2 regions of the Streptomyces sp. NPDC016562 genome follow, and region 1 is predicted to be linked to the other one. Evidence: riboswitches for the same ligand, from Rfam matches in the RefSeq annotation. Region 1 holds a riboswitch; the other holds the start of a gene.

What was found. A riboswitch is a leader RNA that binds a small molecule or an ion and turns the genes downstream of it on or off. The one in region 1 is predicted to bind ZMP and ZTP.
Region 2: it holds a riboswitch for ZMP and ZTP, as region 1 does, so the genes downstream of both, ACF059_RS11120 (bifunctional 5,10-methylenetetrahydrofolate dehydrogenase/5,10-methenyltetrahydrofolate cyclohydrolase) here and glyA (serine hydroxymethyltransferase) in region 1, are expected to answer to the same signal.

The regions. Positions count from the first base shown of each region.
Region 1 covers NZ_JBIBRZ010000001.1:843,452-848,628, forward strand. Annotated here, with positions in the region: gene trpS (tryptophan--tRNA ligase) at 1-528, opposite strand, end outside; gene glyA (serine hydroxymethyltransferase) at 622-1,890, opposite strand; ZMP/ZTP riboswitch at 1,925-2,015, opposite strand; gene rocD (ornithine--oxo-acid transaminase) at 2,167-3,372, shown strand; gene ACF059_RS03875 (hypothetical protein) at 3,545-3,943, shown strand; gene ACF059_RS03880 (glutathionylspermidine synthase family protein) at 3,956-5,152, opposite strand; gene ACF059_RS03885 (hypothetical protein) at 5,159-5,177, opposite strand, start outside.
Region 2 covers NZ_JBIBRZ010000002.1:731,350-736,526, forward strand. Annotated here, with positions in the region: gene ACF059_RS11110 (RNA polymerase sigma factor) at 1-102, opposite strand, end outside; partial or broken gene ACF059_RS11115 (class I SAM-dependent methyltransferase) at 328-1,080, opposite strand; ZMP/ZTP riboswitch at 1,138-1,231, shown strand; gene ACF059_RS11120 (bifunctional 5,10-methylenetetrahydrofolate dehydrogenase/5,10-methenyltetrahydrofolate cyclohydrolase) at 1,316-2,164, shown strand; gene ACF059_RS11125 (NAD(P)/FAD-dependent oxidoreductase) at 2,250-3,692, opposite strand; gene ACF059_RS11130 (hypothetical protein) at 3,873-4,898, opposite strand; gene ACF059_RS11135 (hypothetical protein) at 5,166-5,177, shown strand, end outside.

The sequences.
Region 1 (5,177 bases):
GAAGGTCTGGCCGTAGCGCTGGTTGAAGCGCTCGGCCAGGTCGCGGGTCAGCTCGATGTGCTGGCGCTGGTCCTCGCCGACCGGGACGGCGTTCGCCTGGTAGAGCAGGATGTCGGCGACCTGGAGGATCGGGTACGTGAAGAGGCCGACGGTGGCGTTGTTGACGCCGCCCTTGGCGGACTTGTCCTTGAACTGCGTCATCCGGCTCGCCTCACCGAAACCGGTGAGGCAGTTCATGACCCAGCCGAGCTGCGCGTGCTCGGGCACGTGGCTCTGGACGAAGAGCGTGCAGCGCTCGGGGTCCAGGCCGGCGGCGAGCAGCTGCGCCGCGGAGAGGCGGGTGTTCGCGCGCAGTTCCTTCGGATCCTGCGGCACGGTGATCGCGTGCAGGTCGACGACCATGTAGAACGCGTCGTGCGTCTCCTGCAGGGCGACGTACTGGCGGATGGCTCCGAGGTAGTTCCCGAGGTGGAACGAACCGGAGGTGGGCTGGATGCCGGAGAGCGCGCGAGGACGATCAGAAGCCATGGCCCCATTCTCTCAGGTGCGGGGGCGGGCTCCGGCCCGCCGGACGCCGCGCCGGGTGCCGGGGGCGGCGCCCCCGGCACCCGGGCCGCGGGGTCAGGACAGCGGCAGACCCGGGGCGGGGAAGGCCGACATCAGGGACGTGACCTCCGCGCGGACCGCGGCGAGGGCCTGCTCGTCCCCCTTGGCGGCGGCATCCACCGCGCGCGAGATCCAGTCCGCCACCGTCGGCATGTGCGCCGCGGTCAGGCCCCGCGAGGTCAGCGACGGCGTCCCGATGCGGATGCCCGACGGGTCGAAGGGCTTGCGCGGGTCGAAGGGGACCGTGTTGTAGTTCACGACGATCCCCGCCCGGTCCAGGGCCTTGGCCGCGACCTTGCCCGGCACCGCCTTCCCGGTCAGGTCGATCAGGATCAGGTGGTTGTCGGTACCGCCCGAGACCAGGTCGAAGCCCCGCTCCAGCAGCGCCGCGGCCAGCGCCTTGGCGTTGGCGACGACCGCGTGCGCGTACGAGACGAACGCCGGCTGCGCCGCCTCGTGCAGCGCGACCGCGATGCCGGCCGTGGTCTGGTTGTGCGGGCCGCCCTGGAGGCCCGGGAAGACCGCCTTGTCGATGGCCTTCGCGTGCTCCTCCCGGCACATCAGCATGGCGCCGCGCGGACCGCGCAGGGTCTTGTGGGTCGTGGTGGAGATGACGTCCACGTGCCCCGCCGGGGACGGGTGCGCGCCGCCCGCGATCAGGCCCGCGATGTGCGCCACGTCCGCGACCAGGACCGAGCCCGCCTCCTCGGCGATCGAGGCGAAGGCCGCGAAGTCGATCGTGCGCGGGAGCGCCGTACCGCCACAGAACATGATCTTCGGCCGCTCCGCCAGCGCCAGCTCGCGCACCGCGTCGTAGTCGATCAGCCCGGTGTCGGGGCGGACGCCGTACTGCACGCCCCGGAACCACGAGCCGGTCGCCGAGACGCCCCAGCCGTGCGTCAGGTGCCCGCCCATCGGCAGGGCCATGCCCATCACGGTGTCGCCCGGCCGGGCGAAGGCCAGGTACACGGCCAGGTTCGCGGGCGAGCCGGAGTACGGCTGGACGTTGGCGTGGTCCACGCCGAACAGGCCCTTGGCCCGCTCGACTGCCAGGGCCTCGACGCGGTCGATGTTCTGCTGGCCCTCGTAGTAGCGGCGGCCGGGGTAGCCCTCGCTGTACTTGTTCTGCAGCACGGTGCCGGAGGCTTCGAGGACGGCCGCGGACACGTAGTTCTCGCTGGGGATCAGGCGCAGGGTCTCGGCCTGGAGCACTTCTTCGGCGGCGACGAACGACGCCAGCTCGGGGTCGGTCGCGAAGAGGGCGGGATGGCGGCTCGCGGACATGGCGGGCTCCTCCGGGGTCGATGTGATCGGTACCCCGCGAGGCCCAGGCGAGCGGCCCTGTGTGCGGTCGAGCGCGCACGGCTCCCCCGGAGTTCGTTCTCCGTGCGCCAGTCGCCGTGCGTACCGCCCACCTTAGCGGGCGTGGCGGGTGGGCCGGCCGCGCCGAAAGGAAGGTTTCCGCAACCGAGGTCCGCGCGACGGCGGGGAGGCGACGATAGGAAGGTGACGCCACCCTCGTCACCGGTTCACCCGGCGAGACCGACGATCGGAGACCCCGTGTCGACAACTGCTGATGCCATCCGCTCCGCCGAGGCCCACAGCGCGCACACCTACCACCCCCTCCCCGTGGTCGTCGCCTCCGCGGAGGGCGCGTGGATGACCGACGTGGAGGGCCGCAGATACCTCGACATGCTCGCCGGGTACTCGGCGCTCAATTTCGGCCACGGCAACCGCCGCCTGCTCGACGCCGCCCGGGCGCAGCTGGAGCGGGTCACCCTCACCTCGCGCGCCTTCCACCACGACCGCTTCGCCGACTTCTGCACCGAACTGGCCGCGCTGTGCGGCAAGGAGATGGTGCTGCCCATGAACACGGGTGCGGAGGCCGTCGAGACGGCGGTGAAGACCGCCCGCAAGTGGGGCTACGAGGTCAAGGGCGTCCCGGACGGCCAGGCCAAGATCGTGGTCGCGGCGAACAACTTCCACGGCCGCACGACGACCATCGTGTCCTTCTCGACCGACCACGAGGCCCGTGACCACTACGGCCCGTACACCCCCGGCTTCGAGATCGTCCCCTACGGCGACCTGACCGCGCTCGGCGCCGCCGTCACCGCCAACACGGTCGCCGTACTGCTGGAGCCGATCCAGGGTGAGGCGGGGGTCCTGGTGCCGCCGGCCGGATACCTGGCCGGCGTACGGGAACTGACGCGCGAGCGGAACGTCCTCTTCATGGCGGACGAGATCCAGTCGGGGCTGGGGCGGACCGGCAGGACCTTCGCGTGCGAGCACGAGGGGGTCGATCCGGACGTGTACGTCCTCGGCAAGGCGCTCGGCGGCGGGGTCGTGCCCGTGTCGGCGGTGGTCGCCGACCGGGACGTGCTCGGCGTCTTCAAGCCCGGCGAGCACGGCTCCACTTTCGGCGGCAACCCGCTGGCCTGCGCGGTCGCCCTGGAGGTGATCGCGATGCTGCGCTCCGGCGAGCACCAGCGGCACGCCGCCGAACTCGGCGACCACCTGCACCGGGAGCTGAACCTGCTGGTCGGCGGCGGCGCGGTGACCGCCGTGCGCGGGCGCGGGCTCTGGGCGGGCGTGGACGTCGACCCGGCGCACGGCACGGGCCGGGAGATCTCCGAGAAGCTGATGGAGCGCGGGGTGCTGGTGAAGGACACCCACGGCTCCACCATCCGGATCGCCCCGCCGCTGGTGATCAGCAAGGAGGACCTGGACTGGGGCCTGGACCAGCTCCGGTCCGTACTCGCGACCTGACGGGGCCGCGGCGGCCCGGCGGGCGCGGCGGGATCCTCCCGGTCACGGCGGCGCGCGTCGACGCTCCCGGCCCTGCGGTGGACACCGGGAGCGGCCCGCCGGACGATGGGAGGACCCGTACGGGTGCGCGCCCTGCCGATTCCGGGCCCGACCCTCCGATGGGAGCAACCCCATGTACCGACGCAACCGTCACCGCCTGCTCTGCGGCGCCCTGGCCTCCTCCGTCGCGCTCGGCGCCGCCGCCGCCCTCGCCGCACCGGCCGCCGCCGCCCCGGCGGCGGTACCCGCTGCCAGCTGCACGGTCACACCCGACCCGCAAGGGCGGTTCGTCGTCATCACCGGCGAGGGGTTCACTCCCCCGCGCACCCTCAACGACGGCGAGTCCACCGAGCCGCTGAACATCGACGCCGACGGCAACTTCCGGGTCCAGCGGTTCCAGAAGAACGTCCACTACACCGTCCTCGCGGTCAACGAGGACCAGGACTTCGTCTTCGTGAACTGCAAGGTCGCGCGGTCCACGCCCTCCGCCGGCGACTCGGGCCGAGACGTCCTTCGACAGCTACTGCGGTGACGACTGACGGCCCTACAGGATGACGTGGGGCAGGAAGCGGGCGTACTCGTCCGTGACCGGCCCCGCCGATTCCCGGATGCCGAGTCCCGCCGCCTCCTCCTCGACGACCCACGCGCCGAGCACGACGCGGTTGCCGTCGAAGTCGGGCAGCGGGGCCAGGGCCTGGAAGACGTACGTCTCTCCGTCGGCCGGGACGAAGGGCTCGCCGCCCTCGCCCGCCTCGTGCAGCGTGACCCCGGCGCCCTCGCGTCCCAGCAGCGGCTTGGCCGCGTACCCGCAGGTCGCGGCCAGCTCGCGCGGGCCGTCGAGGTAGGCGGGCAGCAGGTTCGGGTGGTCGGGGAAGAGCTCCCAGAGGATCGCCAGCAGCGCCTTGTTGGCGAGCAGCATCTTCCACAGCGGCTCGATCCAGGCGGTGGTGCCGGAGCCGCCGCCGTGGTCGTAGGTGCCCAGCACCTGCGGCCCGAACGCGTCGGTGACCAGCCACTCCCACGGGTAGAGCTTGAAGCAGCTGCGGATGAAGCGGAGCCGCTCGTCCACGAACCGGCCCGAGAGGCTGTCCCAGCCGATGGTCTCCACCGAGAGCGCGTGCGTCTCCAGGCCGGCCTGTTCGGCGGTCTCCTGGAGGTAGGCGACCGTCATCAGGTCCTCGCCGAGCTCGTCGGTCTCGGAGTGCGCGAAGTGCACCGGGCCGGGCGGCAGCAGCTCGGCCTGCCGGCGCCAGGCGTCGACGAGGCGCTCGTGGAGGGAGTTCCACTGGTCGGCGCCGGGGAAGCGTTCCTCCATCCAGAACCACTGCGGGCTGGCCGCCTCCACCAGGGAGGTGGGCGTGTCGGCGTTGTACTCCAGCATCTTGGCCGGGCTGCCGCTGCCGTCGTAGCGCAGGTCGAAACGGCCGTACAGGGAGGGCTGTTCGGCGCGGCGGCGCCAGGACTCGGCGATCCGCTCCGCGAGCCCGGCGTCGGTGATCCCGAGGTCGGCGAAGCGGTCGTGCTCGACGATGTGCGCGGCCGCGGCCAGGCACATGGCGTGCAGTTCCTCGACGACGTTCTCCAGCGCCTCGACCTCGGGCAGGGAGAAGGAGTAGTAGGCGCTCTCGTCCCAGTAGGGCCGCAGCGAGTCGTCCGGGTAGCGGGTGAGGGGGTAGATCAGGCCCTGCGCCTCGACGGTCTTCTGCCAGTCGGGGCGGGGCTCGATGGTGTGCCGCTGCATGGACGGTCAGCCGCCGGAGGAGCCG
Region 2 (5,177 bases), on a different contig from region 1:
ACCGTTGATGTGACCCTGCTCGCGGCCGCGCTCGACGAGCGCGACGAGGGCCTCCGATTCGGCGATCTCCGGAGGGAACGTACGGGACGGGCTGAGCGACACAAGGAGCCTCTCGTTGCGAACAGATAAGGGGTGGGCGGGACATCATCGCGCGAACTTGGGAAACAGACCCGAGGGGGGTCTGTATTCCGGGCCGCGCGAGGACGCCTGTCGGTTCATCGCATGCCCGAGTCGATTCGTTACGCGCTGAATTGAGTGACCTGCGCCACGCTGTGGCCGCGCAACCCGATCCGGCCCGGATCCGTCCGCCCTCCCCGTCACCCCTTTTTTGCGGGCTTCGATGAGGAAGCGGGCGGTGTGCGCGACGAACGGGCCTTCGCGTTCGATCCGTTCGTGGAGCTCCCGCAACCGGTCCCGGTACTGCCCGACCGTGAAGCCGGGCACCATCCAGATCACCTTCCGGAGAAAGTAGATCACGGCTCCGATGTCGTGGAACTCCGTCCGCAGTCGCTCGGAGCGCAGATCGACGACTTCGAGGCCCGCAGCGGTCGCGGCGGCGACCGCGTCGTCGGGGTGCCGGCCGCGCCGGACCTCCTCCGGCTGCGGGCCGAGGAAGTACTCGACGAGCTCGAAGACGCTCGCCGGCCCGACCTGCTGCGAGAGGTAGGTGCCGCCCGGCGTCAGCACCCGGGCGATCTCCTCCCACCAGATGGTCACCGGATGCCGGCTGGCGACCAGCTCGAAGGCCTCGTCGCCGAAGGGCAGCGGCGGCTCGTCGGAGTCCGCGACCACCACCGCGCCCAGCGGGTGCAGCAGCCGGGTCGCCCGGTCGACGTTGGGCGGCCAGGACTCGGTGGCCACCATCAGCCGCGGCAGGGGACCGGATCCGGCGAGGACCTCGCCGCCCCCCGTCTGGATGTCCAGCGCGGACCGGACCCGGGCCAGGCGCTCCGCCAGCAGCCGCTGGTAGCCCCACGACGGGCGCTGCTCGGTTGCCCGGCCGTCGAGCCAGGAGAAGTCCCAGCCGTCCACGGAGACGGACTCGGCCTCGGCGACAAGATGGTCGAAAGTGCGCGTCATGGATCGATCGTCCCAGGTCGGGCGCCGGGCAACCACCGGATTGGTCGACTACAGTGGTCGGCGGGCCGTGACTGGCGTTCGGGTGGATCACCACCGGGGAGCGGCCCGGCGTACTCCGGTACGCCGACTGCCGCGCGCCTGGGCGAACCGCGATCCGCAGCGACGTTCAGGAGACCCCGTGACGACTGCCCAGTCTGCCTCTGCCCCTGCCACCGCCACCGCCTCTGCCCGGCTGATGGACGGCACCGCCCTCGCCCGCCGCATCTCGGAGCAGACCGCCGCCTACGCGGCGAAGATCACCGAGCGCACCGGCACCGCACCCTGCCTGGCGACCGTGCTCGTCGGCGAGGACCCGGCCTCCGTGACCTACGTGCGCATGAAGCAGAATCGCTGCTCCAAGGCCGGGATCACCTCGCGCCACGTCGAGCTGCCGGCCGAGACCACCACGCAGGAGCTCGTGGCCACGCTGACCGCGCTGTCCGAGGACCCCGAGATCAGCGGCATCCTGCTCCAGCACCCCGTCCCGCACCACATCGACGAGCGCGCCGCCTTCGAGGCCATCGCGCCGGGCAAGGACGTCGACGGGGTCACCATGCACTCCTTCGCCGCCATGGGCTTCGGGCTGCCGGGCTTCGTCTCCTGCACCCCCGGCGGCATCATGCGCCTCCTGGCCGCCTACGACGTGGACCTGACCGGCAAGCACGCCGTCGTCGTCGGCCGCAGCGCGATCCTGGGCAAGCCGGCCGGGATGCTGCTGCTGGAGCAGAACGCCACCGTCACCTACTGCCACTCCCGCACCGTCGACCTGCCGTCGATCGTGCGCCAGGCGGACGTACTGGTGGCCGCCGTCGGCAAGGCCGAGTTCATCCGGGGCGAGGACATCAAGCCGGGCGCGGTGGTCCTGGACGCGGGCTACAACGAGGGCAACGTCGGCGACGTCCACTTCGAGTCGGCCGCCGCCCGCGCCTCCCTGATCACCCCGGTACCGGGCGGCGTCGGCCCGATGACCATCGCCGTCCTGCTGGAGCAGACCGTCCAGGCCGCCGCCGCGCAGGCCGGACTGGAGCTGGCCGACCTCGTCTGAGCGGCCGAAGCCGAGGACGCCCCGGAGCGAACGGTCCGGGGCGTTTCTCATGCCCGCCTCTCATAGCCGCCCTGCATGGCCTACGTCACAGGGCCCGGCCCACCGGGCTGGCCGGGCCCACCCCGTCGCCCTCCTGGTCCAGCCCGGCGATCCGGCGTTCGGCGGCGGTCAGCGGCGCCGCCTTGAGCGCGCCCCGGTCCGACGCGCGCAGCACGTGCCAGATCACCGACGGGCGCAGCCAGTGGGTGGGCGAGGCACTCATGGTGAGCACCTTGAAGAGGGCGGCGGTGAGCGCCTCCTCGGTGGTGGCGCCTGTCATCAGGCGGTTGACGTACGCGTTGAGCAGTCCCGCCCCGGCCCGCGGCTTCATGCCGGTGGCCCCGGGGTAGAGGATGTCCTGCGAGGTGGCGAGGTCCCAGGCGATGGACACCTGCGGGGCGATCGCGCGCTGCGCCTCCCGGCCGATCGCGGGGTGGGCCAGGCCCTTGGACCGCAGCAGGAGGCGCACGGCCAGCAGACCCTTGGCCGCGACGGTCATGCCCTGCCCGTACAGCGGGTTGAAGGTCGCGACCGAGTCGCCGACGGCGAAGAACCCGTCGGGCAGGTCGGCCTTCTCGAAGTAGACCCGCCGGTTGGCGGTGCCCTGGGTGACGGCGACGTCGGTGAGGGGCTTCTTGCCCTCCAGCAGCTCGCCGACGATCGGGTCGCGGACGCCCTTGGCGAACGGGATGAACAGGTCCGGGTCGCCCGTCGGCTGACCGCCGCGGGTGCCGGACAGGGTGGCCTGCCACTGGCCGTTCTCGATCGGCACGATGGTGGCCGTCTGCCCGGGCACGGGCACGCGCGGGTCGGACTGCACGTTGATGATGGGGAAGCCCGACGCGTGGGCGCCGGCCGGCGCCTCGAAGATGCGGGTGGCGTAGACGAGCCCGGAGTCGACCTGGGCCTGCCGGATGCCGGTCACCCCGAGCTCCTGGAGCCAGCCCCGGGCGCGGGAGCCGCGCCCGCTCGCGTCGACCACGAGGTCGGCGGTCACGAGTCTGTCCCGTTCCTCCGGGGTGTCGACGCGGACGCCGATGACCCGTGCCGCGTTGCCCTCCAGGCCCCGTACCCGGCTCCGCTGGAGGGTGGAGACGCCCTCCAGGGCCGTCACCCGGGCGCGGACCACCGAGTCGAGGAGGTCGCGGCTGCACGAGATGTTGAACTGCTTCTCCCCGCAGCGCGGGATCCAGCCCTGGGCGGTCTTGGTGACCAGGTCGGTGGGCAGACTGCGGCGGATGGCTCCGGCGGCCGTCCAGTCCTCGGTGATGCCCGGCAGTATCTGCTCGATGGCCCGTGCCCCGCCCGACCACAGCAGGTGCGTGTGCCGGGCCTGCGGAAGTCCACGCCGCGGCGCCGGGCCCTCGGGCAGCGGGTCCGCGTCGATGATCGTGACCGTCGTGTGCTCGGCGAGGACGGCGGCCGCCAGGAGGCCGGCCAGGCTGCCGCCGATGACGACGGCGTGGCGGGGCGGTGAAGACTGGGTCATCGTGTGGTGCTCTCTGTCAGGGCCGTGCGAAGGCATCGGCGGAGGAAGTGCGTCGGCGGGGTGGCGGGGGTCATGTGCGGTGACCCGACGCCTCCTGCCGAGCGAGGACTTGATGCGCTCGATCGCCTCGGAAACGGTTCTTCCCGGCGTGGAGCCGGATGCGGCCCGCGGGTGTGGTCCTCATGGGGCGTTCCCCTCGTCGGTCCCCGCCGGACGGCCCAGCTGGCCCTCCCGCGCGAGCAGGTCGTCCAGGTGGGCGGCGAGTGACTTCCAGCCCCGCGCGGAGAGTCGGCCGGCCCGCGTGACGATGCTCCGCACGTCGTGCGAACGCATCACGGCCAGCATCGGGTTCTCCTGCTCCCGCTCCGCCGACTCCAGTTCGCGGGCGATCCCGGTCAGGGCGGTGGCCAGCGCCTCGGTGTCGTCGGCCAGCAGGAAGCCGCTTTCGACGCCGTAGAAGCGCTGGATCCCGGCCGCGGCGGCGAGGTTCGGCAGGCCCTCGCCCTGGGCGAGGCGGGTCAGCGACTGCCCCGACGCGTCGAAGGACTTGGCGATGGCGGCCAGGGAGTGGGGCTGCCCGTCCTCCCGCGGGCGGGTGCGGCGCAGGTGCGCGAACCGCTGGCGCACCTGTTCCCTCAGCGGGAGGCGGGGCGGGGCGCCGTCGAGGGTGAGCCGGATGGCCTGCGGGGGGATGCCGGTGAGGTACGAGAGGTGCTCCAGGTCCTCCGTCCCGTGAGCGCCGCCCTCCGCGCCGAGAGCGCCCTGCGCGCTGTCCGAGGCGAGGACGAGGGCCCGTTCCACCGCGCTGCGGTGGTCGGCGAGGAGGAAACCGGCGTAGACGCCGAAGAACCGCTGGACGCCCGCCGCGTGGCCCAGCCTGGGCAGTCCGGCGCCCGCGTTGAGGGGGCCGAGGGAGGCGCCCGGTGCGTCGAAGTCGGAGGCGATGGCGGCGAGCGGCCACTCCCGGCCGTGCGCGTCGCGGCGGGTGGCGCGCAGCCGCAGGAAGCGTTCGTGCACGCGCCGCTCCAGCGGCAGTTCGGCCGCGGTGCCCGCCACCACCGCGGGGATGCGCAGGGGATCGACGCCGCACAGATGGCTCAGCCGCTCCGGCGCCAGTACCTCGGCCGGGTCCTGGCCGCGCCGCTCGGACAGCTCCTCCACGCGCCGCCAGATCGCGGCGAGGTCGGGTCGGGCGGCGGCTCGCACCGGCGGATTCTCCCGATTCTCCATGAGTCGACAAGACGTTCGAGTGGGCTGGGCTGCGTGAAGCGTAACCGCCCGCCCCCTGCCGAACCAGCGGTAACCCAACGTTTCCTGCCGTTCACCTCAAAGAACGTTGGCATGACCTCGGAGGTAATCGACCCCACCGCGGCCGCCCGGCAAGGTGGGGTCATCGGGTTCCGGAGCCGCGCACTCGGCTCCGGACCCCGTCTCCCACCAGCGCATTCGACCCTCGACGGAGGCTGATCCGCCATGTCCGCAACC